Regions from separate parts of the Paenibacillus sp. IHB B 3415 genome, predicted to be linked through region 1. Evidence: riboswitches for the same ligand, from Rfam matches in the RefSeq annotation. Region 1 holds a riboswitch; each other region holds the start of a gene.
What was found. A riboswitch is a leader RNA that binds a small molecule or an ion and turns the genes downstream of it on or off. The one in region 1 is predicted to bind cyclic di-AMP.
Positions count from the first base shown of each region.

Region 1 (10,052 bases):
GGCAAAACGACGACTATGCGCATGGTGCTAGGTCTGATCTATCCAGATGAAGGCCGGATTCTTTATAACGGCAAGCCGTATAGCACGGAGCTTCAGCATCTGATGGGTTATCTTCCAGAGGAGCGGGGGCTATACCCGAAGGTCAAAGTAAGCGATCAGATTATCTATCTGGCCCGGCTTCGCGGCATGCCGGCAAGTGAGGCGGATAAGAGCCTGCGTTACTGGCTGGACCGGTTCGACGTTCCGGAATACTACAATAAGAAGATTGAAGAATTGTCCAAGGGCAATCAGCAGAAGATGGGCTTCGTCGCTGCCGTCGTCCATAAGCCGAAGATTCTGATTCTGGATGAAGCCTTCAGCGGCCTCGATCCGGTGAATGTGGAGCTGCTGAAGGATACAGTCAGAGAGATGCGGGATCAGGGCACGAGTATTCTTTTCTCAACCCACCGGATGGAGCATGTGGAGGAGTTATGCCGCAATATTACGATTCTCGACCGCTCAAACACCGTAGTTCAGGGAGACATCCGTGAGATCAAGAAGGGTTATCCGCGGGAAGCAGTCGTACTGCGTACAGCCGGGGAAGTGAACGGGCTTGCGGAGATTGCCGGAGTCACTGCAGTGGAGCGCCAGGAACGCGGATATCTGCTGTCCATCAGCGAGATTGGCGCAGCACAGCGCATTCTGCAGCTGGCCATGGCTCAAGGCGAGGTAGAGCATTTCGAGATTAAGGAACCGACGCTAAACCAAATCTTTATCAGGGCGGTGGGTGAATCTAATGAATAAGATGGGGAGCATTATCAACTTCACATTCAAGAACAAGGTAAGAACGAAATCCTTCATGATTACAACATTAATTCTGGTGCTCCTGCTGAGTATCGGGATGAATATTCCTTATCTGATCAAGGTGTTTAAGGGAGAAGACGGTGCCAAGGAAGCTACGCAAATCGGAGTGGTTGCAGAGCAGGGCTTCCGGCCTGCCGAACTGCTTCTGGCGTATACACCACCGGCTGAAACAGATGCTCAAGTCGAATTCACAGCTTATACCTCCGCAGATGATGCTGCGCTGAAGCAAGGGCTGGAAGACGAGAAGATTGAGGGTTATCTCTCCTTTGCTTCAGAGGGCAGTGAAGGGGTACCGCCGGTTACGTATCACAGCAAAGACGGGGATATCAGCGACAAAGTGCAGAGTTATCTTCAAACTGCTTTGCAGCAGGTGAATACCGGACTTATTGTCGGCGATAAGCTGACGGAGAGCCAGGTAGCTGCGATATTTGCTCCGGTCTCGATTGGCACAGAACAGCTGAACGCCGATGCAGCAGCATCTGCATCAGAAGAAGGAGATGCCAAGCCGGTCATTAACTATGTCGTTGTCTATGTCCTGCTGATGCTGTTCTTCATGTCCGTGATGATGACAGGCAACATGATCGCCGCTGAGATTACCTCGGAGAAAAGCTCGCGTATCATGGAGATTCTGATCACCAGCGCATCACCATTAACACAGATGTTCGGCAAGGTCATCGGGATCTTCCTCGTCGGCCTGCTGCAGATCGCCATTATATCCGCCAGTATCGCTGTCAACCTGATGCTTCCGCACAATTCCGGCATCCTATCTGATTTCAACCTAGATCTGGGACAGCTGAATGCCAGCATTCTGGTGTATGGATTTATCCTGTATATCCTGGGTTACTTCCTGTACGCTCTGATGTATGCAGCTGTCGGTTCGATTGTCAGCCGGACAGAGGATCTGGGGCAGGCAGTTATGCCTGTGATGATGGTGGGCTTCGTCAGCTTCTACCTGCCGCTGTTCAGCATCTCGAACCCGGATACCCTGCTGGTTAAGGTAGCGAGCTTCGTTCCATTCACCTCTTCACTCAGCTTGCTGCTGCGGATCGGCGTGGGGCATGTGGCCTTCTGGGAGATCATAGTCTCGCTGGCAATCCTGCTGGCAACGACCTTCGTCTTCGGCTGGCTCGCCGCCAAGATCTACCGCACCGGCGTCCTGATGTACGGCAAGCGTCCTAGTATTAAGGAGATTAGAAAAGCGATGAAGGCTTATAAGATCTAAGGAGTGGAAGTTATGGATAAAAAGCATCAGCAAAACACCGGATTACTGTTTGCAGCTTCTTTTCTTTCACTAACAGCGGGCCGAATGCTAGATTCTAACGGAAGCAACCTGATAGATTTCACGCAAGGGATGCTCACGGGTATAGGCATTGTGGGTATGGTGGTGACCATCATAGCCTTTGGCAGATATCAGAAGCGCAGCCAGTAAATATAGATCAAAGCCCATTCGCCGGTGGAGGCGGGTGGGCTTTTTCTACTTATGCAGACAGTCTTGGTGAGCGCTATCCTACCTTTTTACATTTTACAATTAAGAAGTTTATGGAAGGTTTGTTTTTCATACTCTTACCGGGCTCATCTATTTCTGATATCTCGACCAGGCCATAGTTGGCAAAGTCTTGTTGAATGGAGTCAGCATCATAAAAAAACATGTTCACTCGGTCCATGATCTCGAAATAGTCTGTATCCAGTTGGACGCCCTTACCGTACATTGGAGCTTTTTTGGATACCGTTGTAAAGACCATATATCCACCCGGCTTCAGCTGATTATAACAAGCCTGAATGAACTTCTCCCGCTCACGCTGATCCAATAAGTGAATCAGGGCATAGCAGAATATACCGTCATAGAGCTTATTGTCAAAAGGCATATCCGTTACCGAGCCGTGGTAAACATTCATATCCAGCCCGCGCTGCCTAGCCAGATTAATCGCTGTTTGTGAAATCTCAATACCTGTAACATCTATCCCATTATCCATAAAAACCTTAGCATTTCTGCCATATCCAATACCGGGAATCAGGATGTCTTTAACATTCTTTTCGTGGAAAAAATCCTTGGTTAGGATGGCCGAGTCAGAAGGTTCAAATCCCCACATCGTTTGTTTTTCTATGAAGCTTGCTTCCCAAAACTCCGTCATAGCCCGATCTCCTTTAATCACACTAAATAGTTATTACAGACACATTATATCTACGATAAAACTGATTTGCAATGTTATTGTTAATCCTCGTATTTAAACAGATAGACTTTTGTGAAGCGGACGGATATTATGTTAGATGGATTTAGAACGATTAAGCAGCAGAAGCTAAGTGATGATCCGGAGCTGAACAGTGTGGTAGTTAGCTACCTGGATGATTTCAATGATATCTATAAATGGAGTGAGTATGCATCGGATGATTTCATCGCGAAAGTGTACATGTGGTGTTCCGGAGATACCTCAGAAAGTAAGACGATAGATGAAATGAAGGCTCTGTATGCTGAAATCAGCAAGGAGACGGCAAATATAACAGATTACGAAATTAATGAAATGAATAAAATAAACGCTGATGAATACGAAGTGGTAGTGTACAGGTCCTGGGATAACGGGAGTGATGATACCGCTGTCTATTCAATGATTAAAATGGATGGGGTATGGAAGGTGGATGACCGGTATTGATGAAACGGGCTTATGAATAATGCTGTTCTATAGAGTGAGTACAAACCACCCCAAACTGGTTAAAACCCCGCAGATAGTGTACCTTAGTAATATTAGTAATTAGGAGTGGTGATTTTTTGTGAAAAAAAGTAGACAAACCCCCGTGCTGGTCGTGGTCTCCATCCTGCTGATCATTATCAGCAGCCTGATCCCGTCGGACAAATCAACCTGGCTGGGGGCACTGCAGACCATCTTGCTGGGCGTCGGGCTGCTCGGATGCTGCATGGCTTTTTGGCGGTTCGCCAAGGGCGGCAAAGGTAAGCGCTGATTTCTGGCACTGGAACGGATAGCATAGCATAGCAAATGGAGAGCCGTGGCGGATGCTGCGGCTTTTATTAATATGAACGACGTCAGCGGATTTACTCTATGCAGCGCTTGCTACGCGGACTGAGAGGACCTTATTTTGTGAAAAAGCCTGCTTTTTTGCTCGTTGCGGACTCAGGAGCGCTTATATTGTTCGATGGAGCTCAAAATGAGGCGAAACTGGTTAGTTAAGGTCCTCTGAGTCCGCATGGATCGCTGAATGGCCTGACCGGACGAAATAACGGATCTACAGTCCGCATGGATCGCAGCAGCATGGTTGATTCTATTGGTGCAGGCCCCAGCAGCTTGCCCTATCCCGCCGATGGGCGCGGGACAGCTGGCCGCACAGCAGCCATCTGTTCGCGAATCCCTCTGAGCTGCGCTTTCAGCTCAGGAACGCTTCGCTGCAGGATGAGGCTGATCTCGGGCAGCGGCAGCTGGATGCCGTACCATAAGGCGCTGGCGATCTGATCCTCCCAGGTGAGCAGGGCAGAAGAGCAGCGGCCGCGGTCTTGAGCAACCAGCGAGCATTGCCGGATGCATTCCCTGTAGGCGGCAAGGGAGTAAGCATCTGCTTGGATGCTGCCCTTGAGCCACGGCTCAGAGAGTGCCGCGAATGTGGCAATTGCGGCTTGATCGGCGCGGGCGCCTTTCTCCAGCAGGAGACAGCTTAGCGCATAGATGGTTCCGCTATATTGCTCAATATAGCTGGTGAATCCGGCAGCGGGAACTGCATTGGACGATAATGGGTCTGGCATGTGGACACGTTCCTTCCTGAATGTGGGCGATTTGTAGTTTGATTATGTAGTTGATTGGTTTGCCGAAATGCTGATCCGCCGGAATAAGTGCGCAAAAAACCGCAGACAGAGGAGGACCTCTGCTGCGGTTTTGTTACAGGCGTAAGAAGCCTGGGGCAAAATCGTGGCGGATCAAGATCTCTCTCTTTACGCTTACGGGGTTAGCTGTCGGATTCGGACGGTGAGAGTCGCCCTACCTTTTGAGACTGCGCAATTGAAGTCTCCTTCGGATTCACCCCAAGTAGGCCTGCGGCCTGATGGTTCCCCCGTTTTCCGCTTGGCGGAAATTCAGCGTGCATTCATAGTTTCGTTGGTAACTTTCAACACGAATCATACCCTTTCAGGATTGTCTTTGTAAAAATGGAAAAGAGTGCTTCTGCGCCGGATTTGCAATAAATTGCTGCTTCGCAAGGAATATTGGAGACTAAAACCATATATGTGGCCGATTATCATCCGTTTATCTCGCTCAATCGCCGTTTTTTATTTTTGGGAGGCAGCGGTGAGGGAACTTCGGAAATATTAATGCGTTAGACGGAAATGCCGCCGATAATGAATTTTTGAAAAATATCGTATTAGTGAGATATCGGGCGATAATGAGAGTTTGAAGATAAAGTAAGCGTTACCCGTCAGGAAAATGGATTCTTGATTGTGTTATTAGAGTAATTATGGCGGTTTACAAATTGCACCTGAATTAGAGCCTGATTTTACGAAAAGTGTATCCTTTCTAGCCCCGCAAACGATACATCCCGGAGGGCAAATTCCCCGTTTCCCGAACGCTTGACTTGGACCGGCGGCCACCGCATTGCCGTCGCAGACGTGAACTTTGAGCGCCGCGCCTATGAGAAATGGACAGCCTACGGCCAGTCGAAGACCGCCAATGTGCTGTTCGCCCTTGAACTGGACAAACGCGGGCAAGCACATGGTGTCCGGGCCTTCTCAGTGCATCCCGGCAGCATCCTGACCGATCTGGCCGGCATCTGCCTTATGACGAGCTGCGCGGCATGTGAGGCTATGACAGGGGTTACATTCCCGGCCTGACAGATCTGAACAACAAAAATGGTGCCGGCCCTGTAAGAGGGCGGCACCATTTTGCATAGGGGAATAATCATTAATGAACAGCTGCCTCAATAAGCTCCTGAAGCTCAGGAAGATTGAAGCCCTTGACAGCCCGGTCTCCGGATACGGTGACTGGAACACCCATGAAGCCCAGCTTCTCGACTTCTTCCTGGTAAACGGTACTGGTCATCACATCTCTGACTTCGAAGGGAATGCCCTTGCTCTCAAGCAGCTGCTTCACCTGATTGCAGTCGCTGCAGCCGGATGTGGAATAGATGATTACGTTCTGGCTCATTGCTCCACAGCTTCCTTGATGGCGCCACGGGTGATTTTCCAGTGGGAAGTGTTCCAGCGGACCTCACCATCCTCCAGCAGGAAAATCTGCGGCGATTCATGCTTAATCCCGAAATCCTCGGCAATCTGATTGGAGACCGGACGGTCTTCGATAACATGTACAATGGCGGCAGGCGTGTCGGAATTCTGTGTATAGGCCTGGAACTCCTCATTTGCTTTGGCGCTGATCGGGCAGGTGGTGCTGTGCTTGAAGAGCAATTTTTTGCCGGGTTGCCCTACGTATTGTTGCAGTTCATCCAGTGTATGGATTTGTTGAATAGACATCAGAGGATCACCTTCCTGGAATAGAATTTAGAAAGCATCTTGTCAACAATTGTGTTGTTAACAACTATTATTCTTGATTGTAACATAGTTCAAAATTAAAGCAAAAGAATGTTCAGCAGGCTTATCCCCTCCCTTGCAGGATGTTGATAAAGGCTAATTGCCATGCTAATGTGAGAGTGATGCAGCAACGCTCTGCGCATAAATAAGCAGGTATGAGGGGGGGGCAATTCATGAAAAGGGTCGCTTTTGTAACCGGTGCCGACCGCGGGCTCGGGTTTTATCTGGTACGCTTTCTTCTGGAGAATAAATACACAGTGTTTGCCGGCCGGTATTTACCGGAAGCGGAGGCACTGGAGGTTCTGAAAGCGCAATACCAGGACACGCTGATGCTGGTCCCTCTTGATATCGGCAGCGCAGAGAGCGTGAAAGAGGCAGCGCGGAGTATTGCGGGCAGTACGGGACACATCGATATTATTATCAACAATGCCGGTATTATCCACCAGGCGGACAATGCTACAATGCTCGTGGATATGGATGATGAGGCCATGGCGCAGCTCTATAATGTGAATACGCTCGGCGCACTCCGGGTGAGCAACGCGTTGATGGGACTGCTCCTGCAGGGTAAGCAGCGGCTAATTATTAACATCTCCTCAGAGGCAGGCAGTATCAGCCGGAACAAAAGAATTAATATGTACGGCTACTGCATGTCGAAGGCGGCACTGAATATGCAGTCTTCGCTGATGCACAATCATCTGCTTAAGCTGGGCGGACAGGTGATGGTCTTCCATCCCGGCTGGCTGCAGTCTTATATGCACGGAGAGAAGAATATGGAAGCGCCGATTCCTCCGGAGGAATCAGCGTATAAGATTATGAATATCGTACAGGTTCATAAGAAGTATCTGGGCGAGGAACCGGTGTACATCGATCTTGACGGCAATCTCTGGCCCTGGTAACAGCAGCGGACTTTTGTGGGATAATGGATTAAGCAATAATAGATGATTTACTTTGCACAAGAGAGGTGTGAATGCAATGACTTCCTTCAAAGCACTTGCGTTTGGCAGCTATACCGAGGTTAAATATCATCCGTTCACGGGAGTTGACCGCGAGATCGAGCAGCTGCTGGAGCCGGAGTTTCAGGTCGTATCGACTGAGGATTACGGGCTGATGAACAAGGAACAATTGTCCGACTGCAAGCTGGTGGTCTCCTATACTGAATTCTCTGATGAGAAATTATCCGCTGCGCAGAGCGGTGCACTGCTGTCTTATGTGGCTGGCGGCGGCGGTCTGCTCGTAGTGCATAACGGGATCTCCCTGCAGCGCAATCAGGAGCTCGGCGTAATGCTGGGCGCCCATTTCACCCACCATCCGGACTATACCGCGCTTCATATGACGATTCCGGGCCGGGAGCATCCGATTATGCAGGGCATCAATGACTTTGTGATTGAGGATGAGCCGTACTATTTTGAGCAGCTGCCATACTTCGAATCAACCATTCTTGCAGAATATCCCCATGGAGGGGCGATGCGGCAGGCGGCTTGGTGCCATGAATTCGGACAAGGGCGGGTAGTCTACCTGATGCCTGGCCATCATCTGCCTTCCTTCTCGGTAGAGCCGTTCCGCCGGATGATCCGCAGAGGCGGGTTATGGGCAGCCGGACTGCTGTAAGATAATGTGGAGACCAGCTTAAGTTATGCTTAGGCTGGTTTCTTTTGTTTATTCTAAAAAAACACCTTGACCCTGACACTAGTGTCAGGGTTTATACTAAGAGTAGACCATTTCTCATGAACCCCGGGGAGAATGCCATGAAAATAGGTGAATTAGCTACACTTACGGGCGTAAGCGTCCGTTCATTGCGATATTATGAGCGTCAGGGACTGATCAAACCGCTGCGCCAGGACAACGGGTACCGTGAATACTCTCCGCTTGCCGTGGATACGGTGGAGACGATTAAGCTGTATTTGAATCTTGGCTTGTCGACAGAAGAGATTGCCGGATTCCTGAACTGTGTTCTGAAGAATAAAGAGGCATTCTGTGCGGAAGTGATGCCGCTGTACCGCAGCAAGCTGGAAGAGATTGAACGCCAGCTGGTTGAGCTGAATCAGATCAAGCTGAACCTGCAGGACCGGATGGCTTCAATTCTGCAAGAGCAGCAGAATGAAGCGGAATAAGGCGAATAGATTGAAGTTGTTGTTTCTGTGAATATTGAATGTTAAATTTTGAAGGAGGGCTTGAGATGGCTATGATAATTGCCGATAACGCCGGAGCTGTACGTGAACAGCTGAAGGCTGGAGGAACCGTGCTGGTGGATTACGGTGCGTCCTGGTGTCCGCCCTGCAGAACCCTGCTGCCGATTCTGGAAGAGCTGAATGCAGAATACGGGGATGACGTGAGTATGATTAAGGTGGACTGTGATGAACTGCCGGAACTTGCATCGGAAGCCGGAGTGATGAGCATGCCGACAGTGATCGTATACAGCGGAGGTCAACCTGTGGAGAAGCTGGTCGGCCTGCGGCCGAAATCCGTATATCAGGGTGTGTTGAACAAAGTTGCCGGAGTGGTACGCGGTACAGTCTAAGTATCATTACTGGAAAAGGGCCAGGAGCGCCGCTTTGCCGCCGATATCGTGGAGCACAAGCCCGCGATTCTTCCCAGGCAGCGTTTCCTGGCACTCGCAGCCCAAGAATTAAGGCAGGATGCCGCATGAGGATCATGCAGCGTCCTGCCTTTGTATTTTCCGGAAATATATATAATGCCGCTATTTCGTGCTCTCTGCTGGAGGAACTACAGGGACAACCTCATTCTGGTGCAATGCTTCCAGTACCTCTGCGCGCAGACTTTCGGTGAACGCCGCCCATGTTTTTTTGCCGACATCCAGCTCTTCACGTCCAATGGAATTCAGTGTTTCGAGCCACACCCGCTTATCATTAATCACCCCGAGCTGCTCCTGAATATCCTTGTAGATGGCCTCGTGGGCATGGAATTTCTGATTCAGCGCAAAAGCGGCCGCGTTAGCGGTATAGCGCAGATGCTTGGCGGCAATCCGCAGCTCATGAAGAGCTTCGAAGGCTTCCTTCGATTCAGCCTCGGGCCCCTTGAACAGGGTCTTGCAGGCTTTTTTCTTCTGCTCAAAAGCGACTTCAAGCTCGCGCATGACCACATTGGCATCTTTTTTGGCGGCGAGCGGCTCCAGCTGTGTATCGATAAAAGGGGTCCACTGCGCATCAAGAGCTTTGCCGGACAGCTTCGGGAGCCCTTCCTCCAGCTTCTTGCGGAATGTCTTCCGCTTGGCCTTCTGGTGTTTGATTACTGCTGTGAGCAGTTCGGCGGTTTTGACATCGCCCGCCTCTTTGGCGGTCTTGCGCCGTTCCTTGAACGATGCGATCAGTACATCTGCGTCCCTTACCTTGCCGAGCTTCTTCTGTGCCTGCTTGAATGTGCTGTACAACTCTTCCGTAGCCGAATGGCCCGGATCAAGAATGGACAGGAGCGTCAGCAGCTTGCGGCTGTTGACTCTGGCCTGATGAATATCTTCATCTCCGAAGCCCTTCAGCACATCTTGGCTGTAGTCCCGGAAGTTGATATACAGCTTGTTCATTGCCTGCTCCCATTGTCTGGCCTTGCTTAGTTGCCTGTCCTTTGTCAGTTGTTCGGTTGTCATGCGGCATCACTCCTAAGGGTTGTGTATAGCATGAGCTTCAACGCGATTCTTATGGCTGGGATTATCTTCTTATCCTCTAAGGATAACGGG
Region 1 is NZ_JUEI01000071.1:21,438-31,489, reverse strand. It holds gene QW71_RS27180 (ABC transporter ATP-binding protein) at 1-783, shown strand, start outside; gene QW71_RS27175 (ABC transporter permease) at 776-2,065, shown strand; gene QW71_RS27170 (hypothetical protein) at 2,078-2,272, shown strand; gene QW71_RS27165 (bifunctional 2-polyprenyl-6-hydroxyphenol methylase/3-demethylubiquinol 3-O-methyltransferase UbiG) at 2,346-2,975, opposite strand; gene QW71_RS27160 (DUF4878 domain-containing protein) at 3,105-3,491, shown strand; gene QW71_RS27155 (hypothetical protein) at 3,610-3,798, shown strand; gene QW71_RS27150 (hypothetical protein) at 4,145-4,591, opposite strand; cyclic di-AMP (ydaO/yuaA leader) riboswitch at 4,765-4,934, opposite strand; gene QW71_RS40085 (hypothetical protein) at 5,447-5,668, shown strand; gene QW71_RS27140 (glutaredoxin family protein) at 5,739-5,981, opposite strand; gene ytxJ (bacillithiol system redox-active protein YtxJ) at 5,978-6,304, opposite strand; gene QW71_RS27130 (SDR family NAD(P)-dependent oxidoreductase) at 6,535-7,257, shown strand; gene QW71_RS27125 (ThuA domain-containing protein) at 7,334-7,969, shown strand; gene QW71_RS27120 (MerR family transcriptional regulator) at 8,107-8,472, shown strand; gene QW71_RS27115 (co-chaperone YbbN) at 8,538-8,879, shown strand; gene QW71_RS27110 (CHAD domain-containing protein) at 9,060-9,962, opposite strand.

Region 2 (10,052 bases), on a different contig from region 1:
ATCTTCCGTTTCAGGGCAGCATCCAGCTTATTGACATGATCGGCAAGAATCTTCCAGCCCCGGCGGGCTTCGGAATCGATCCACATCTCACAGGCGGTAATTCCGCCGTAGAACTGGCCCTCCGGTGTACGGTCCACAGCGACCCAGACCACCCAGACCTGTCTTCCTTCCGGAACATCCTCACGGTTCACGGAGAATTTAATCCCCTTCTCCACTTTGCTCTTGGCATGCATGGCACCGATATCGATAACGGCGATACCTTGATCAATAATAACAGGCGATACATTACCCAGATCAATGGAGCCTGCGCCGAAGCCTTTATGCTTACTCTTGGCATTCACAATATTCAAGGCAATCTGCTTTTTGCCCTCTGGTTGTACGTTATCCACAAGTGCACACCCTTTCCATTCACTAATTATTTAATTTTAGCTAATAATGCGCCGATTGCAAACATATACATCCCGTAGATGCTTGTCACGGGAGGAATCACAGTATGAAGCCACATTCATTAAGGTATACCCTCATCTTCGCAGCTCTGGCTGTTCTCACCTTGCTTGGAGGCGGAATATGGTTTCTTTCAGGGCACAGCCCTGCCGTATGGACTGCCTCTGCCCCAAAAGAGGCCAAGGCCCCCGCCGTCCTGCCGCAGCAGCAAATTGTGCAGTCCACTCTTCCGGAGATCACTCCGCCTCCAGTGTCGGAGGTTTTAAGCCAGCGTGTGGTGGAATATCACATGGATGTTCAACTGCTGGCCGATACGGGAACCTTAACAGCTTCCGAAACGATGACCTGGACCCATCCGGGCAAAAAACCGGTCCAAGAGCTCTATTTTCACCTTTACCCCAATGCATTCGCTTCCGGCAATACAACCTTTATGAAGGAATCCGGAGGAACGCTCCGGGGCGACTCCATGCCTGCGGGCGGATACGGCAGCCTGACGCTGACGGATCTGCGGACCTCCGAGGGTATTTCGCTAATGCAGCGCACCCAGTATGTGCAGCCTGACGACGGCAATGTGAATGACAAGACCCTGCTTAAGGTCCACCTGCCCCAGCCGGTAAACGGTGGTGAGAGCGTAACACTCAAACTCCAGTTTGAGGTCAAGCTGCCGAAAATATTCGCCCGTATGGGAACCGCCGGCAACTTCGTCATGGCCGGCCAGTGGTTTCCCAAGCTCAGCGTCTACGAGCCTGCAGGCACAAGGGGAGCACAGGAAGAAGGCTGGAACCTGCATCAGTACCATGGCACATCCGAGTTCTACAGTGACTTCGGTATTTACAATGTAACCATCTCCGTCCCGTCCGATTACAAGGTTGCCGCCACCGGATTTCCGGTGAAGAACGCGCGGCTGGTGCAGGACCGCAAAATCTATCAGTTCTACGCAGATGATGTTCATGACTTTGCCTGGGCGGCATCGCCGGATTTTGTGGTTGCGGAGAAGGCCTTCTCCGCGCCGCAGGTGCCCGGAGTAAAGATCAAGCTCTATCTGGACCCGCTGCATAAGGATCTTCAGGAGCGCTATTTCCAGGCCGCAGAGGCTGCCCTGACCGCCTTCAGCAAATGGTACGGCCCTTATCCTTACTCCACCTTATCCATTGTTGTCCCGCCTGAGTCTGGCAATGGGGCCGGGGGGATGGAATATCCGACGCTGATCACTGCCTTCGGTGCTGCCGAGGCATCACCCGGCACTTCGCTTGAGCGGACCGTGATCCATGAGATCGGTCACCAGTATTTCTATGGTATGGTTGCCAGCAATGAATTCGAGGAGGCGTGGCTGGACGAGAGCTTCACCTCATATGCCGAAGACCGGCTGATGGAGCAGGAATATGGCGTTGCCTCAAGCCTCCCGCTGCAGTCCAGTCTGGTCTCCTCTTCGCAGCCGCTCAATCTGGAGACCTGGAAATACACCGGAGATGACGCCTACACGCGCAATGTCTATATCCGGGGCAAGCTGGTGCTCCGTGACATCGAACGGTTAGCAGGAGCCAAGAACATGGATGCCATTCTCGCTGCCTATGCCCGTAAATACCGCTTCAAGCATCCCTCGACCGCTGACTTCCAGAAGATTGTGGAGAATGTGACCAAGCAATCCTGGCAGACTTATTTTGACCAGTATGTCTACAGCGGCGGTGCCCCTGATTTTGCAGTAGACGACATCAGGCTCACGGCCAAACGGGGCGGCGGCAACGGAGCGGGCATTCAATATGATGCGGTAGTTGAGGTAAGCAACAAGGGCAGCCATTATGGGGATGTCCCTGTAAAATTCATTTTCTCGGACGGGTACTCGGTACAGCAATACTGGAACGGCGAAGGGAAGACAACATCGTTTGAATTATCGTATAAAGCACCTCTGGTCTCCGCCGAGATTGATCCGGGGCATTCCATACTGCTGGAGAGCAAGCATCTCAATAATTTCAGAATGGCGGAGCTTGAGCACAATACTCTTTCCCGCTGGACGCTCAGTGCGACGACACTGCTTGAAACCCTGCTCGGAACTCTTGTCTGGTGAGGTGAAGGATTGTGAAAATTTGGATAACCCGCGGTTGGCACAGCATGAAAGAGCAATTTTATATTCTGATTCTGCTATTTATCTACCGGCTGTTCTGGGGCTACTTCATGTATAAATTCATTAAAAGCGCCGTCGTTCCGGTACTGCTGCGGTATCCGGATGCGGATGCCGGCGGCAGTAGCATAGGCAGGCTGCTCTATTACATTGAGGGGCAGGCTGCGCTGCACACGGACCCGGACGTCCGGCAATGGCTATGGCTGCTCCTGGCACTGACTGTGTTGCGGCTGCTCCTCTCCCCCTTTATCCGGGCGGGCCTGCTGCACGAGCTTCACCAGGAGCGCGCCGGGGAGCGCGGACTGTTCTTTTTTCCCGGGATGAAGCGTTACGGGCTGCCTGTCCTGCTGTTCAGTCTCGTTGAATGGGCGCTGGCCCTACTGCCGCTCTATTGGCTGCTGCCGAAGATGTACCGTCTGCTTCTGAACGGCATTCTCGATTATCCGCAGCTGCTGACGCTCGTGCCTTATGTGCTGGGCTGGCTCATCTATCTCTTCCTTATCCGCAAGCTGCTGCTGTATATGCAGTTCGGTTATACCGCCGGCACGGGCATGTTCACTTCGCTGCTGATCTGTCTGAAGGTCCTTCTGCACTCCATCGGGATATCCGTCATTATGGGCGCAGGAAGTCTGGTGACGCTGATCCTCTGCGGCGCTGCGGCGCTCTTCTGCCCCGGCCTCCCGGCCCTGCTCCTGCGCCAGGCAGCCCCCCTGCCATCCACTCTATTCAAAATGTGGGGCATAGCCGCGCAGTATCATCTCTGGTCCAGTAAATCATTTCCACAATAATTGGCCGCCAAAACGGCATACTAAAAGAGTCATCGCCCCTCTGGTGAGGTGCATGACTCTTTTTTGTTTACAGCTGCGATAAGTGCATTTGCAAAACTTTAAATCCTTTGGTACAATGATGCCTGTACTACTAGTAACAAATTTGTAATCTTTCAAATGGAATTAAGCAGCTATGTAACCGAGCCTTTAACCTTATGTCGATATGTCACTATTCTGGTGCACAAAACGCCGAATTCCCAGCACCGGGGAGTGGGGGAACCATATTTTGGGTGAATTGATCTCGCTTTAGAGGGGTCATAGGGGAACCTTCTACCGAATCCTTAAGCTAACCTCGCAGGCCTTGGAAGGAGTACATCTTTTGAGAAGTCAGAACTTTAAGAAGAAATGCACCGCAGCAGCGCTGGGTCTTGTGATGGTATTTACACTTGGAGCGGGCAGCGCTTTCGCAGATTCCAAAATGGATACTGTGATCTCAAAAACCATTGGAACGTCATATAAAACCGGGGGCACCAGCACCAGCGGCTTTGATTGTTCCGGATTCACCAAATACGTATTCAAGAGTATCGGCCTTACCTTGCCGCGCACCTCTAAGGCACAGTTCAGCGTTGGAACAGCCGTATCCAAGAGTAATTTGCGTTCCGGTGATTTGGTATTCTTCAATACCCTGGGCAACGGAGTTTCCCATGTCGGTATTTATGTCGGCAATGGAAAATTCGCACAATCCTCCACTTCGCGTGGTGTAACCATCAGTTCGCTGAGTCAGGCATACTGGGCCAACCGCTACGTTGGCGCTAAAAGAGTGATGAGCACAACAGCCTATCAAGCTGTCGCTTACGATTGAACCCTTGAACATTTCCTCGAATATTTGTACCTCTAACATCTAAATGTAACTTATACGAGCCCGGTTTTGATTATTGCCGTAATCATTTCCGGGTTTTTCCTTTTCCTTATTCTACCTTTTACACTCATCTGCAGGCCCTGAAACACCTTTTTATCCCAAATCCAAAGAAAAATTCATCAATAGCTCACCCGCTGCGTAAATATGAGTCTTTCTATGCAGCTATAACTCTAAAAAACGCAAAAAAAATGCATTAATATGTTATAAGTGATTGCCAAGCGCCTTAGTCTTTGCTACAATTATCGCAGTGAGCTTTTAGTAACATTTTTGTAATTATTGAATCGCTTTTAACAAAGGTTTTGTCATGTATTGAATAACAGCTAATCCTAATCAACAGTCGTGCCGAGTTCCCTAAAGATTTAGGGAAACGGGGGAACCAACTTTGGGTGAATTGACCTCCTATTCTAAGAGGGGTCATAGGGGACCTTCAACCGAACCCTTAAGCTAACCTCGTAGGCATTTGGAAGGGGTATTTACTTTTGAAGAAGAAGCTAGCAGCCGCAGTACTAAGCTTTTCCATCATCTTCACCATTGGAGCAGGAAGCGCTTTCGCGGATTCCAAAATGGATAAAGTTATCGACAAAGCCATCGGGACCAAATACGTATCCGGCGGTGTATCCACGAACGGTTTTGATTGCTCCGGATTTACAATGTATGTTTTTGATAAGATCGGCATTAACCTGCCTCACCAATCCGGCTCCCAATATGAGATGGGTACTGCTGTATCCCGCGATGAGATGAGACCGGGCGATCTTGTATTCTTCAATACAAGCGGCAAAGGCATTTCCCATGTCGGTATTTATGTTGGTGACGGTGAGTTCGCACATGCTTCTTCCTCGCGTGGTGTAACCATCAGTTCCCTGAGTGACAGCTACTACGTCAACCGCTACGTTGGCGCCAAACGGATTATGAGTACAGATGCTTACAAGACTGTGGCTGCGGATTCCGAAGACAATGACGATGTGCAATAATTTGTCCTAATATAAGCGCTTTTCCAGGATTTTTGCCGAAATCTTGGAGGAGGGCTTATTTTTTTGTCTATAAAATTACTTACCCCGCTCTATATTTGTAAAACATCAATTTCGCTCTTTCATAAAATATTTATTGGCGTTTGTCAAGTTCCGGTCTTTCTGCAAGGTTTTTGCGTCGAATCCGGCTCGTTTTGTATATAATATTTATAGAATGAAGTAATGTTCCCTTGAAAGGAGGCCTCCGCTTATGATAAGTTCCCCGGTAACTTTTTATGTTGTTCCTATGGAGTCGCAGCATGCTGCTGAGATCTGTGAGTGGAACTATAGGCCCCCGTATAATATTTACGGCTGGATGCCCTGGGAGCAGATGCAGGCGCTCGGTGTTGAATTCGGTGATCCGCAGCTGCGCAGCGAGCAATACGTTTCCGTCGTGAACGGACAGGGAATCCTGTGCGGCTTCGCCCAGCTGTTCCCTATGGAGGGTGTAGTCCGGCTCGGAATCGGCATGCGGCCCGATCTGTGCGGTCATGGCATGGGACATCTCTTCATGAAGGCCATCGTTCAGGCGGCTCTGCAGCGTTATCCGGAACGGGAGATCGATTTGGAGGTACTGACGTGGAATCAGCGGGCCATCCGTGCTTACCAGAAATGCGGATTTACCATAACGGATACTTATGAACGCAGAACTCCAACTGGCGATAAACCATTTTATTGTATGGTCTATGAGAAATAGCATTCCACTTCTGTATGTTTGCAAATTTTCCAGGAGTTTCGTTCATTTTTTTGACACAAATACTATGATAACGCTTCACCATCCAGTATAATGAAGGAAGCAGCTTACATGGAGGGACGGATGCAGATGCAGAAATGGATCATGAGCGGTTTGTTTTTTGCCGCCTGTGCCTTTGCCGTGGTCTTAATGTTTACCCTGCCCGGCAAAGCCGAGGTGGCTGAAGAGAACAAACCTACAATGCCTGAGGTTGTGCTGGACGCAACCAGCGCGGAGGCCCTGGTGAAAGCCAACTGCATCACCTGCCACGGGGATCAGCTTCAGGGCGGTGTAGGGCCGAACCTGCAGCAGGAGGGCGCACAGCATGACGCGGCGCAGATTTACAGCATTGTGACCAAAGGCCGCGGGCAGATGCCTTCCTTCAAAGACAAACTAGCCCCTGAGGAAATTGCGAATGTCGCGTTATGGCTGGCCGAGAAGAAATAATAACATGCCCAAAGGTAAAATGCCCGCTGCAAAGGATACCTTGGTATCCCTGCACGGGCATTTTTATGGATCAGGCGGTACTGTCATTTCCATAAGGATCTTGTCCTCTAACGGTTTTTCTCAAAAGCCTCGTTAATTTCATTGGCCTGGCGTATATCCAGCTTCTCCACATCTACAGGCAGACGCAGGATAACGGTCTTGTAATCAATGGTGATGTGCGGGTGATGGTCGAACGCTTCCGAGATCGCAGCAACCTCATCCACAAAAGCAATCCCCTTCATATATTCATTGAACATATATTTGCGCACCATAATATCCTGTTCCAGTTTCCAGCCTTCCAGCTTGCCGATCTGCTCCCGCAGTTCTTCCTCTGTAAATGGCAATTTGTTTCCTCCCTTGCTTAATTAGCTATATCACAGCAGTCCTGTCTTTCAAATAAAACATCCCTCAGCTTCTTAAAGTCCAAGGGATGTGCCGGGCCAAAGATTTTTTTCGATTTAATGTATTCTTAAATCCCGGCAAATAGTACTTCTCATCCCAATTTTAACATGGGCTGATGCCTGGGGACAAACTCCGCTCCGCAGCTGCCTCCGGGCTACACCAGAACGACCGACGCCAAATCCTCGTCGCCGAGCAGAATATTGATGCGGTGGGTTTCTTTATCGTACATTACAACACCGCTTCCGACCTTAATCACCGGCTCATTGCCCAGTGCGTAGAACAGATCCTCCGCAAGCGCCTCCCAGACCTCCAGCTTCGACTCCTCCGGCAGGTTCTCCCACTCCTCTGGCTCCATTTCGAAAAAAATATACCCGTCGGAAATCCGTCCGACTGCGCCTGTCAGTTCAACCAGAATTTCACTGTAATCTCTGCCATGCTTTACTCCCACATCAATCACTCCGTTTTCTTCGCTGATGAATAATAACTTACCTTATCCATTATAGCCGAAAAAATCACTTCACAAAAAAGGGAATGCTGTCGATAAATAAGAATATACGTGATTTGGTTACGTGCAGAGTGTCCTCCCGCGGTTCAAGGATGATAAACGCGGTATAGTCGGATCACTTCTTAATTCTCATGGACGAGGTGCATAAATGGAAATTTCAACAATACTAGGACTGGTTTTTGGTCTGATCGCAGTAGTCTGGGGGATGGTACTCAAGCATGCTCCACTTGAAAGCTTGAACAACCCCGCAGCCTACGTAATTATCTTTCTTGGTACGGCCGCCTCAATCTTCATGGCCTTTCCCATGTCGGAAGTCAAGAATTTCCCTAAGCTGCTGAAGATCCTATTTGTGAAGAAAAAGATGGTCGGCAAGCCCGAACTGATTACAATGTTTATGGAATGGGCATCCATCACCCGCCGTGAAGGACTGCTTGCACTGGAATCCAATGTCGATGAAATTGAAGATAATTTCCTCAGAAACGGTATGCGGATGATTATCGACGGTAATGACCAGGAATTTGTCCGCGATGTATTAATGGAAGATATTCATGCTACAGAAGATAGACATAAAGCCGGCGCCTTAATCTTCTCCCAAGCCGGGATGTACGCACCTACACTGGGGGTACTCGGGGCTGTTATCGGGCTGATTGCCGCCTTGGGGGATATGAGTAATATGGACGTCCTGGCCCACGCGATTGCCGGAGCCTTCATTGCTACTCTCCTGGGGATATTCACCGGTTATGTAATGTGGCACCCTATGGCCAACAAGTTAAAACGGATTTCCAAACGCGAGATTGAAGTCCGCCTGATGATGGTAGAAGGTCTGTTGTCTATCCAGTCCGGGGTCTCCACCATTGCTATCAATCAGAAGCTTTCCGTCTTCCTTACTCCGTCCGAACGGGCCAAGCTAAGTGAGAAGGAGGGCGCCTCGAATGAGCAAAAAGACTAGGCATGAGGAGCACGAAGAGCATGCTGATGAATCCTGGCTGCTCCCCTATTCCGATCTGATGACCCTGCTGGTTGCTCTATTCCTGGTTATGTATGCCATGAGTGCTACGGACGCCCAGAAGTTTGAGCAAATGGCCCAAGCGTTCAATTCAGCGCTCAGCGGCGGTGGCGGCGTATTGGAATTCCGCTCGGATTCACCTACGAGTACTCAACTTGACCAAGGCAATAAGGATAAAATGAATAGTGTTTTAGATAAAAATACAGGCACCGCCGAGATCTCCAAACTTCGTGCCAAAGAACAGGAGGATCTGGAGAAGCTTAAGGAGCAATTCGATCAGTACATCAAGAATAACGGAATGACTGATTTGCTCAGTACGAAGCTGAATCAGTCCCAGTTAATGATTACGATCAGCGACAACGCCTTATTTGCTTCGGGACAGGCTATGGTCAAGGATGACTCCCGCCAGCTGGCCAAGTCAATCTCGACGATGCTGCAGCAGTTTCCCGATTATGATATATTAGTGCAGGGACATACGGATAATATTCCTATCTCTAATAGCAGCTACTCCTCCAACTGGGATCTTAGCGTGGCCCGTGCCCTTCAATTCATGAAAATCCTGTTGCTTAACCCCAATCTGGACCCGGTCAAGTTCAGTCCAATCGGATACGGGGAATATCATCCCATCGCTGAGAATACGACTGCCGCCGGACGCGCCAAGAACCGTCGTGTAGAAGTTTCCGTTCTCCGCAAATACAAAGATGCAACAACAGAAACAACTGATGTTGCCGCTCCCGGTAAATAATGCGAATATATTATAGCTTATCAAGTAATAAGAGCTGTTCCCGGGCCACTATTCGGCCTTCAGGAACAGCTCTTTGTTTGATTGCTTATTATTTAAAGCTTATTGTAGCTCATAGTTCAGCATCGCTCCAAGCTCCTGCTTCTCCTGCGGTGACAGATCACGCCATTCCCCGGTCTGCAGGGCGCCCAGCCGGATGTTCATTACCCGGATGCGCTGCAGACGCCGCACTTCATAGCCAAACGCGCTGCACATGCGGCGGATCTGCCGGTTCTTGCCCTCGGTAAGAATAATCCGGAATACCCGCTCGCTTATCCGCGTTACCTCACAAGGGAGCGTTCTGCTGCCCAGAATCTTGACCCCGGTGGCCATGCCTGTAAGGAAAGATTGCGTGACTGGCCTGTCCACGGTAACTACGTACTCCTTCTCATGTCTGCCTTCAGCACGCAATATTTTGTTCACAATGTCCCCGTCATTTGTCAGCAGAATTAATCCCTCAGAATCCTTGTCGAGCCGGCCGATAGGGAAAATACGCTCTTCATGTCCAATGAAATCTACAATATTGCCCTGAATATGGCCTTCTGTTGTAGAAGTGATGCCTACCGGCTTATTAAGTGCGATGTAAACGATCCTGCTGCCTGTTTCCAGGCGTTTGCCGTCGATCAGCACCGTATCTCCGGCTTCTGCCTGACTGCCCAGCAGAGCGGGCTCACCGTTGATGGTGACTCTTCCTCCTTCAACCAGCTTGTCGGCTTCACGGCGCGAACAGTACCCTGTCTCACTGATGAACTTATTAATTCTCATATCTGTCATTCACTCCGTTCTATATACATGCCTGACGGAAGGTTATTCTCCCCGGCTTCAGGCAGCTTAATGGTCACCTGCGCACCCCGTCCATACTCACTGCGGATCTCGAGACTGC
Region 2 is NZ_JUEI01000053.1:12,118-22,169, reverse strand. It holds gene QW71_RS22140 (YwhD family protein) at 1-389, opposite strand, end outside; gene QW71_RS22135 (M1 family aminopeptidase) at 494-2,509, shown strand; gene QW71_RS22130 (hypothetical protein) at 2,554-3,351, shown strand; cyclic di-AMP (ydaO/yuaA leader) riboswitch at 3,568-3,706, shown strand; gene QW71_RS22125 (C40 family peptidase) at 3,764-4,192, shown strand; cyclic di-AMP (ydaO/yuaA leader) riboswitch at 4,580-4,723, shown strand; gene QW71_RS22120 (C40 family peptidase) at 4,729-5,220, shown strand; gene QW71_RS22115 (GNAT family N-acetyltransferase) at 5,468-5,953, shown strand; gene QW71_RS22110 (cytochrome c) at 6,080-6,436, shown strand; gene QW71_RS22105 (4a-hydroxytetrahydrobiopterin dehydratase) at 6,544-6,819, opposite strand; gene QW71_RS22100 (hypothetical protein) at 7,032-7,325, opposite strand; gene motA (flagellar motor stator protein MotA) at 7,531-8,331, shown strand; gene motB (flagellar motor protein MotB) at 8,315-9,133, shown strand; gene rluF (23S rRNA pseudouridine(2604) synthase RluF) at 9,233-9,934, opposite strand; gene QW71_RS22080 (ATP-binding protein) at 9,940-10,052, opposite strand, start outside.
Region 2: linked by a shared signal. The riboswitch ahead of QW71_RS22125 (C40 family peptidase) and the one ahead of QW71_RS27150 (hypothetical protein) in region 1 are both predicted to bind cyclic di-AMP.

Region 3 (10,052 bases), on a different contig from region 1:
AGCACCACAGCCGATATTCACATTCTTACCGACCTCAGCATCACCGACATAGCTTAAATGGGACACTTTGGAGCCGTCACCGATTGTAGCATTCTTGATCTCCACGAAATCGCCGATCTTGACCTCTTCGCCAAGCACGGCACCCGGACGCAAATACGCAAAAGGCCCAACGGAAGCCCGTGCGCCGACCTCAGCCTGACTCAGTACGGAATGCTTCACTACAGCACCGTCCATAATCACGCAGTCTTCAATTTCGCTCGCAGGTCCGATCACACAATCTTCGCCGATTACCGTCTTGCCTTTGAGCACAGTGCCCGGATACAGCACAGTGTCTGCTCCAATGACAACATCCGCTCCAATATAGGTAGAGGCAGGATCGATTAAAGTTACGCCGTTCAGCATATGCCCGCGGTTGATACGCTCACGCATATAGCCTTCCGCTTCGGACAATGCCAGGCGGTCATTCACACCAATAGACTCTGCAGCATCATGGGCCTGATATCCAAGAACGATATCTCCCTGTGCCCGGAGTATACCGATAACATCAGTCAAATAATATTCCTGCTGGTTATTGGTATTGGTAACCTTTTCCAGAGCGGCAAATAGCTTAACGTTATCAAAACAATAAGTGCCTGTATTGATTTCGCTGACAGCGGCTTCGCTCTCTGTGCAGTCCTTCTGTTCTACAATCCTCTGCACTCCGCCGTCTTCGCCCCGGATGATCCGGCCATATCCGGCAGGCTGCTCCATAACAGCGGTGAGGACGGTTGCGGCAGCTTTCTGCGCTTCATGCAGCGCCATCAGCCCTTCCAGTGTCTCGGTCATTACCAGCGGAGTATCCCCGCAGATCACGATCGTAGTTCCTTCTTCACCGCCAAGCAGATCTTTGGCTTGTTTGACGGCATGCCCGGTTCCAAGCTGGATATCCTGCAGCACATATTCGGCATTGTCGCCTACATAAGCTTTAACTTTCTCAGCGCCGTGACCTACAACGACTACTGTACGCTCGCATCCGGTCGCCTTTACTGTATCAAGCACGTGCCCTACCATCGGTTTGCCGCAGACGGGGTGCAGCACTTTGTATAATTTAGATTTCATGCGCTTGCCTTGGCCTGCAGCAAGTACAACAGCCATTCTTTTCAAGAATGCCAACCTCCTACTTCTTGAACTCACTACTGAATATATCTCATTCCGGGCAAAAAGAAAAGAGAACCATGAAGGCATGGTTCCCTTTTCTTCGAACCCCAATAAAATCCCCCCACAAAGTGGGGCTTTGTCTTCGAGGCTGACCCAGGTACTTTGCGGGGACCCCGAAACATAAAAAGTCTTATCTTAAAAAAACGGCATGGCTTTACGCCGCCCGGGAGGGCAGCAATCCTTGAGAGTCAGCGCTTCACAGCTTAAGCTCCCTCTTCAATGACTTCTTCTTCTTCCGTAGCGGCGCGTTCGTACTCGGCCAGAACCGCAGATTGAATCTTTTCGCGCGTTCCCGAAGAAATCGGGTGAGCGATATCGCGGAATTCACCGTCAGGTGTACGCTTGCTGGGCATTGCAACGAACATCCCGTTATTACCATCGATGACGCGTATGTCATGAACAACAAACTCGTTATCGATTGTAATGGATGCGATTGCTTTCATTCTCCCCTCAGAGTTGACGCGGCGGAGTCTGACATCCGTAATTTGCATGTGTGTGTTCACCACCTTTTTCCATCAGAGACTTGGTGTATAATTCCACACAGCAAAGCGAAATCCTTCTTTTTCATTCCATAAAATGCCTGATAAAGAAGATTATTTTTGCAGAACCATTGATTTCGACACATTTCGTGCTGTTATCTTAAGATTCCTCACGGTTTCGACATTATGCACGGGTTTTTAATCTTGGAAATCCAGCTCCCTCAGAAGGAGAAATAGTTGCCGGGATACGCGGAAATGCGCCGTACCTTGGAATCTACCTCAGTCAGCTTTACGAGCGATACGTAATCATGCAGCAGGCGTTCTTCCTTCTCCACCGCTCCGGATTCTACAAGTACGCCTACACCGGCGACCTCAGCATTGAACTCACCCAGCAGATCAACCATCCCGCGTACGGTACCGCCTGCCTTCATGAAGTCATCCACGATCAGCACCCGCGATTTCTCACGCAGTGCCCGTCTGGACAGCGACATCGTATGTATGCTCTTGTGCGAACCCGAGACATAGTTAATGCTTACCGCCGAGCCCTCGGTCACCTGATGGTCGCGGCGCACCAGTACTACAGGCAGCCCAAGCTGAGCAGCCGTCGCATAAGCCAGCGGAATCCCCTTGGTCTCCACGGTCATCACGACATCAATCTCTACTCCGTAAAAGGCCGTAGCAATAATCTTACCGGCTTGCTCCATCAGGGACGGCAGTCCCAGCAGATCGGACATGTACAAATAACCGCCGGGCAGAATCCGGTCACTCTGCTCCAGTTGCCCGCACAGACGGTTCACGAAAGCAAGGGCCATGTCCATCGGCATCCGCGGAATATACCTGACTCCGCCTGCAGCACCCGCCAGGGTTTGCAGTTCGCCCATGCCTTCGCCTTCAAATACCTCTTTTATAATAGCCAGATCTTCACTGACCGATGACTTCGCTGCACCGTACCGCTCTGCGAAGGTCGAGAGCGGCAGCAGATCATGCGGCTTCTCAAGTAAAAATTGGGTCATATCAACCAATCGCTGGCTTCGTTTAAGTTTCTTCACGGAATGCTCCTCGCCAAAACCGAATATTATTATGAATAATATCATTTTTGTACGGATTTACACAAGCGAAAACGGTTATACCGTCCTTCCGAGGAAGGCTTGCGCTTCGCTCAAGAAGAAACGGCTTAGCTGCCAGGGCGGCGCTAACCGTTTCTGTGTGCCTTCTGGCTCAGCTCAGCGAACGCACGGCGTAGACTTCCTTGCAGAATCCGCGGAGTCCGTTATAGATCCTCGCCACCTTGGACTGCTTCGACACCAGGCCGAACACTGTCGGTCCGCTGCCGGACATCAGCACCCCGTCTGCCCCCAGCTTCATCATCGCTTCCTTGAGCTGCTGTACCTCCGGGTGCAGCTTCAGGGTCACATCCTCCAGCACATTGCCCAGGCCCGCGCAGACCGCCGCGAAATCGCCGGCCTCAATCGCCTGCTGCATCCGGAGTGCGGACGGATGGACCGCGATGTTATTCGCGCGTACGCGTCCGTACACCTCAGCCGTCGATACATTAATCGGCGGCTTGGCCAGGACGACCCAGCATTGCGGCGGACTCGCTATTTGCGTCAGCCGTTCTCCCCTGCCCGTAGCCAGGGCAGTGCCTCCTGTGACGCAGAACGGGACGTCCGAGCCTAGCTCGGCGCCCAGTTCCTGCAGCTCCTGCGCCGGGATCCCGAGGCGCCAGAGCCGATTCAGGCCGCGCAGCGTAGCCGCGGCGTCACTGCTGCCGCCGGCAAGGCCGGCAGCGACCGGAATTCTTTTGTCCAGATGAATATGTACACCGCTTCTCACGTTATAGCGGTCTTTAATCAGTCTTGCGGCCTGGAAGGCCAGATTCTTCTCGTCCAGCGGAATATACCCGGCCTGGCTAGAGATAATAATGGAATCACGCTTCAGCTCGGAGAGCTCCAGACGGTCGGCCAGATCGACCATAGTCATTATCATTTCCACTTCATGAAATCCGTCAGCGCGCTTATGCAGCACATCCAGCATCAAATTAATCTTGGCCGGCGCTTTCTCATACATTTTCAAGGCGTTCACCCACCCTCAGCTTTTCCCGTAAAAACAACTTAACATATTATATGAGAAACTGGCAGTGAAGTCCATTAACAAAAGTTGAGCAAGCTTCTACGGACCCCTGTATTTGGAAAAAGGTACCGCCAGCAGGCGATACCCAGGTTACAACTGCAGACCCCAGCTTACGGCGTTACGATTTCCGTGCAGCCTGTTCAGCAAGCTGAATGGCTCTCTTGACCATGTTTCCGGCATCAACTGCCCGTATTCCGCCCCAGCCTTCCTGCTCTACCGTTTCATAAAATCCAAGCTCCTTGGCCAGCTCTGTCTTCAATTCCTCCGACATCATGCCCCGTCTTCTGCGGCTCATTACGGATTCCTCCCTTTATGCTATTGGATGATGAGCTACTGCTTATGTAGTATGCGGCCAAGGGGCACAGGTCATGCAGCGGAAAAACAAAAAACAGCCCCCCTGCAGGGAGACTGTCCGTGACGCTAAGCTTTAATATACATAATCCGCATCTGCCCATCGTCTTCGGTAACTGTGATTTCCACAGATTCAGTAAGTATATCGGCATAGCTATAGGAGACTCGCTTAAAGGTTTGCTGCTCCTGATCCAGTTTGACAATAAATACAGAAGGGTACGTTTCTTCCAGGACACCGGTACGTTCAACGGTTTTGCGACGACCACCGTTAGCCCGCAACGTGATCTTATGACCGACGTGAGCTTCGAGACTGCGTTTGATTTCCAACAGCGCGTTATTAGCCATTGCCTGACGACCACCTCTTTCCTTGTCCATTATACAACTTTTCACAATCATTGTCAAATCAAATAAATAATTATAGATGATGCTAAAAAAGTTGTCAACGGAATTTTTTTAGCATCACGAAGTCCCGGCTTAAGCTCCTTGTTAGCGGTAATGCTGAACGCAAATCTGCCCACGAAAAAAGGAAGGATAAGCCGGATCGCTTATCCTTCCTTCTCTATATCTGCCGCTACATCACCGAAGGCGCCACCTTCAGGGTAGCAAGATTTTGCAGCCGGGGCATCCCGATACGGAAGCTCCCGCGGGTCTCAATTCCGCCCATTCCCTGGTTGCCGCTAATGGTATGGTTCAATACATCGCTCAAATTGACCGTATCGCGGATCGAAGTGAACGAAGCCTTGGCCGCAATATAGACGGGGTCCAGGGCATGAATGAGTATTCTTCCCGGTGAGCTGGCGAAATTCGCCCCTGTGCCCAGCAGCGCCTCGAAATGCGATTGGCAGGCCCCTGCAACAATCGTCAGGGCATCGAAATTCCGCTCATAATCCCGGGCCACCTGGATGGCCGCAACAAAATTCTGTGAATTTTTGTAGCTGCTCAAGCTGTAGAGATCATAAGCCTGCTGTTGCTTAAGTACTCCGTCATGACCGGTAATCACCACAATATCCGGTCGCACACGGGGCAGCAGCCGGTATAAGGTCTCCGCCATTTTGGACTCATGAATATGATGCCCTTCGGCGGGTATGCGCAACTGCTCATACAGACTCAGGCTTTTCTTCAGGTAAAGCGCGTCGCCATCCAAATGCAGCACCTTACCCGGCACTTCAAAGTAAGCAGCTTCCTTGGGAGATTGGGTCCAGGTTCCGGATACACTCTCTCCGCTGCGCTGGCTCTGCTCCTGGCGGTCTTTGCGCAGCCAGCTCAGGGATTCTATGGCTTTGATCTGCGCCTGCTGCCCCCGCTCCGTAATCCGGGTAGGAGGCACCTGCACCAGATCATCCAGCGGAGAATCCGCCAGCAACCGGAATTCCGTCCCCTTGATGACGGCTCTATTCTGCACTATATTCTCTACCCGGAAAGTCACATCGCCGCCATAAGATTTACGTATGACCAAGTCTCCTAAATTCATTACAACACCACCTCTACCCCATGTTATGGGCAAAGGTCCCGGTTGGTTCATCACCCGGAGTGTTTTCTGCTGATTATGCGATTCCTGCGGCCAGCAGGACAGCGCTTAGCCGCGCATATTCCTCCAGGCTAAGTGTCTCTCCGCGGCGGGACGGCTCTATCCCTGCTTCAGCCAGCAGTACCTCCAGACGCTCACGCCCCTCTTCAGCGAAGTAGCGGGCCTTCAGGTTATTGGCGATCGTCTTGCGCCGCTGGGTGAAGGATGCCTGAACAACATCGAAGAAATGCTTCTCGTCGGCAACTTCAACCGGAGGGCGCTCTCTGACCTTCAGACGGATAACGGCTGACTCTACATTCGGCTGCGGAATGAACACCGTCCGGGGTACCATGCAGACCAGTTCAGGCTCGCTGTAATACTGGACGGCAATACTAAGGCTTCCGTACTCTTTGCCCCCAGGAGAAGCAGCCATACGTTCGGCAACTTCCTTCTGGATCATAACGACAATGTTATCAAGCGGCAGCTTCTCTTCCAGCAGCTTCATGAGAATAGGGGTCGTCACATAATACGGGAGGTTGGCCACTACACTGATCCGGTCCACACCGGCGAAATCCTCGGCAAACAGCTCCTGCATATTGACCTTCAGTACATCATCATTGCGGATCTTTACATGGGGATAGGGTGACAGGACATCCCTGAGGATCGGAATCAGTCTGCGGTCAATCTCCACCGCTGTGACTGCTCCTGCTGTCATCGCCAGCCTTTCTGTCAGGGCTCCGATACCCGGGCCAATCTCCAGTGCGCCTGCGGCAGTATCCAGACCTGCAGCATCGACAATTTTGTCCAGAATATTCTGGTCGATCAAGAAGTTCTGGCCCAGGCTTTTTTTGAACGAAAACCCGTACCGCTGTATTATTGCTTTGGTTCTAGTTGGGGATGAGATATTCAGAGTGTCGCTCATGAAGTAATGCCTCCCTGATCAATTTGGGCGAGCGCGCGCGCGAACTCTTCGCGTGTAATACCGAACATCGCCAGACGCTTGTACAGCTGCTTGCCGTTGCAATAACCGATACCGAGCAGATTGCCAAGCTGCATTCTTCGCTCTGCTGCCTGTGCGTGTACCATCATGCCTGCGGCCATAAGATCATCCAGCCCAATTACAGCCGGTGCCCCTTCAAAAGAAGTGTGAACATGCTCCAGCGCATGGCGGATGGCCTCAGGCGAAGCATTCTCCACACCTATATCCCCTTTGCGGGTTGCGTCCTTCTCCGGAATGAATGCATGCTTGCATCCGGGCACCTTGGAGGAGACAATTTTACGAATCCGCTCTCCGGCATGATCGGGATCCGTGAGGATGATAACCCCTCTGCGTTCCATGGCTAATGTAATCTTCGCAATGACCTTGCGGTCCACTGCGGAACCGCCTGTTTCAATCGTATCCGCTTCTACGGCCCGCTTGACGGCCACGGTATCGCTTTTACCTTCGACGACAATTAATTCTTTAATCATAAATAATTTACTCCCTTACTCTAAAACGCAAAAAGAAGAGGATTCGCTCCCCTTCTTTTTGGCTAAAGAATGTATAAGTGATGAGCGGCAGCTCTCTAAATTCCGTAAGTGCTACCCCCACTATATCTTATAAACCGCTAATTTGCAAAAGACTTGCCGCTTAGTTAAGCTCCGGCTTCACAGGTCCAATCACATAGATGGTCCGCGACTTCCGGCCGAAATTACGGGCATGGCTCAGTGAATCGTAGTAAACATCCACCTTGTTGCCTTTAATGGCACCGCCGGTATCCTCTGCTCGGCGAAACCCTAATCCCTCAATGTACACCCACCAGCCAATTGGTATTACATTCGGATCCACTGCAATAGTGCGGCCTTCCGTTACGCGTGTGCCGGAGGCGGTACGTGTTCCAATTCCCGGTTCTTCCGAGGAATAAGCCGTCATGGATACGTTTTTGATCATTTTTTTGTATTCAAAATCTACGCCTGCCTTGCTCGTGACGTTGTTGCTCTTCGCGCTGACTTTGGATGATTTGGAGGTTGTTGTGGCTTTGGATGTAGTTGCAGCAGCTACAACAGGCTTCGGAACCGCTTTGGTACCGACAGCAATAACCTTATCTTTGGTTACCGTCTGAACTTCCTTGCCGACCATATTCATGGAGACTAGCTCCCCATCCTGATATATCTTCTCGATATGCTGGATGATCGCGCCCGGCTTGCCTGCCTGTGCAACTCTTACGTCTCCCTTATACAGAGAGGGGTCTGCGGTTTTGATGACCTTAAAAGGCAAGTTTACTGTCCGCTGTACGGTCTGCTTGGTAATACGGACAATCTTGACTTCCATGTCGGGTGTGACTGCGGTATCAAGCGAAGGGAAAATCTTATCATTGCCCTCCAGGCTGTAACCCAGCTTGGTAATGGCATCTCCGAGCGAATCCTCGGTGGTGTATATGGTCTTGGTTGCACCGTCTGCAGTAAGCATAAGCTTCTGCGCACGGGTGATTACGACACGGTCGCCGTCTTGTATTTCATCACTAAGGCCAATAGATAGCTCATCATACGGCTGCAGCGAAATTTGTTCCTTTGCCAGCACATCACTGAGCAGCGCTTCCCGCGTCTCCAGTGTCTGCACCTGTCCGTCTATAACTAAAATAATTTCTTTATTGCTCTGACCGTGTACGTACAGCAGAATTAACAGTGCGATAACAATCGATATCACACCTGCAAGTGAAAGTACGCGAGGATTCACTTGCTTCAACCGTAATGCGAAAGACCTGCTGGATGATTGCGAATCATGGGATACCTCTGGTTGGAATACGCCCACTCTCTCCATCCTCCTTACATAGCCCCGTCGTCCAAGTTATATCAAGGTGACTGCATCATTTCTGACGAAACTAGGTTTGAGATTGCAACAGGATACGCCCGCATTGCTCCAGCGTTTCCTGCTCATGGATCGCCTGCTCGGCATAGCTACTCCGGATATCTGTTATATAACAGTATGCCGGGAACATCCGCATTATTCAAAACAAAAAAAGCCCAAAAAAGAGTTCACAGAGGACTCTTTCGTGGCTTCTCCGGTGTCGAATACGCGGGAATGTTTATGCACGAGGTTTCCTCTCTTACTTGCGCTTACGGGGTTAGCTGTCGGGTTCGGGCATAAGAGAGACGCCCTATCTCAGGTCACCCGCTCACGGCGGTTGCCCTCAAATTCACCCCAAAGACCACGTGAAGAAATCAAATAAAGTCTGCGGCAATTCTGTGTTGTACTCTATGTACGGGCATGCGGCAGGGCATTTATTGGTTCCCCCGTTCTCCATACGGAGACTCAGCGAGACGATCCATGAAATAGTGACTGTCACAGTAACAACAGCTCACTGCACTGAAAAGATGATATCCTGTTTTGATGCATGTTGTAAAGGACGATTCAACCACGTTTACGTAAAAAAATGATTAAAATATTGTAATATTCAGCCGTTTTTAGACTATAAAAGTTTAATATATCGGCTATACTTCATTTTTCACCGCTTTTTCTCCCGTTTTCAGACAATTCCAAATCGTTCCAGTGCGTTCGCATACGTAATTTCAGCCAATTCCTGTAAATCAATCCCTTTTATTGCCGCCGCTGCCTCCGCTACCAGTCTTACGTGTGCGGTCTCATTTCGCTTGCCGCGGAAGGGGTGCGGAGTCAAATATGGGGAGTCCGTTTCGATCAGCAGCCGGTCCAGCGGAGTCTGGGCGAGCACCTCTTTGGGCACCCTGGCATTCTTAAACGTAATCGGTCCCCCGAAGGACAAATGGAAGCCGAGATCCAGACACATTTTAGCGCTTTCCCAGCTGCCGGAGAACGAATGCATCACCCCTCCAACCTCACCCGCTTTTTCCTCCCGCAGAATCCGGATTACATCCTCGTGGGCATCGCGGTTATGGATACAGATGGGCATCTTCAGTTCACGTGCCAGGCCGATTTGCTTGCGGAATACCTCATGCTGTACATCCTTAGGAGAAGTGTCCCAATAATAGTCAAGTCCGATCTCGCCGATGGCCACTACCTTGGGATGGCTGCAAAGCGAGGCGATCCATTCGAGGTCGCCCTCCTTCATACTGAATGCATCCTGGGGATGCCAGCCCACCGCTGCATAAATATAATCATATTTCTCTGCAAGCTCCATCGTTGTCGGAATCGTCTCCCGGTTGAAGCCGATATTGATCATTTTACTGACTCCGGACTCCAGCGCCCGGGCGATTACCTCCTCGCGGTCCTCGTCGAATTGCGGAGCATCCAAATGGGTATGTGTGTCGAATAACTGCATTATATTTCATCCTTTCCGCCTTGATTTCTATGATGAATTACAAGTATTTTAGGTTATTTTGCAAAAATATCTGCGATGGAGGGCGGCAGCTGTGGAAGGGCTTTCTGCAGC
Region 3 is NZ_JUEI01000063.1:12,048-22,099, reverse strand. It holds gene glmU (bifunctional UDP-N-acetylglucosamine diphosphorylase/glucosamine-1-phosphate N-acetyltransferase GlmU) at 1-1,143, opposite strand, end outside; gene spoVG (septation regulator SpoVG) at 1,401-1,688, opposite strand; gene purR (pur operon repressor) at 1,898-2,725, opposite strand; gene ispE (4-(cytidine 5'-diphospho)-2-C-methyl-D-erythritol kinase) at 2,895-3,749, opposite strand; gene QW71_RS25465 (small, acid-soluble spore protein, alpha/beta type) at 3,925-4,101, opposite strand; gene veg (biofilm formation stimulator Veg) at 4,227-4,502, opposite strand; gene yabG (sporulation peptidase YabG) at 4,729-5,628, opposite strand; gene rsmA (16S rRNA (adenine(1518)-N(6)/adenine(1519)-N(6))-dimethyltransferase RsmA) at 5,702-6,586, opposite strand; gene rnmV (ribonuclease M5) at 6,583-7,134, opposite strand; gene QW71_RS25440 (3D domain-containing protein) at 7,295-8,455, opposite strand; cyclic di-AMP (ydaO/yuaA leader) riboswitch at 8,743-8,972, opposite strand; gene QW71_RS25435 (TatD family hydrolase) at 9,171-9,941, opposite strand; gene QW71_RS25430 (HD domain-containing protein) at 9,995-10,052, opposite strand, start outside.
Region 3: linked by a shared signal. The riboswitch ahead of QW71_RS25440 (3D domain-containing protein) and the one ahead of QW71_RS27150 (hypothetical protein) in region 1 are both predicted to bind cyclic di-AMP.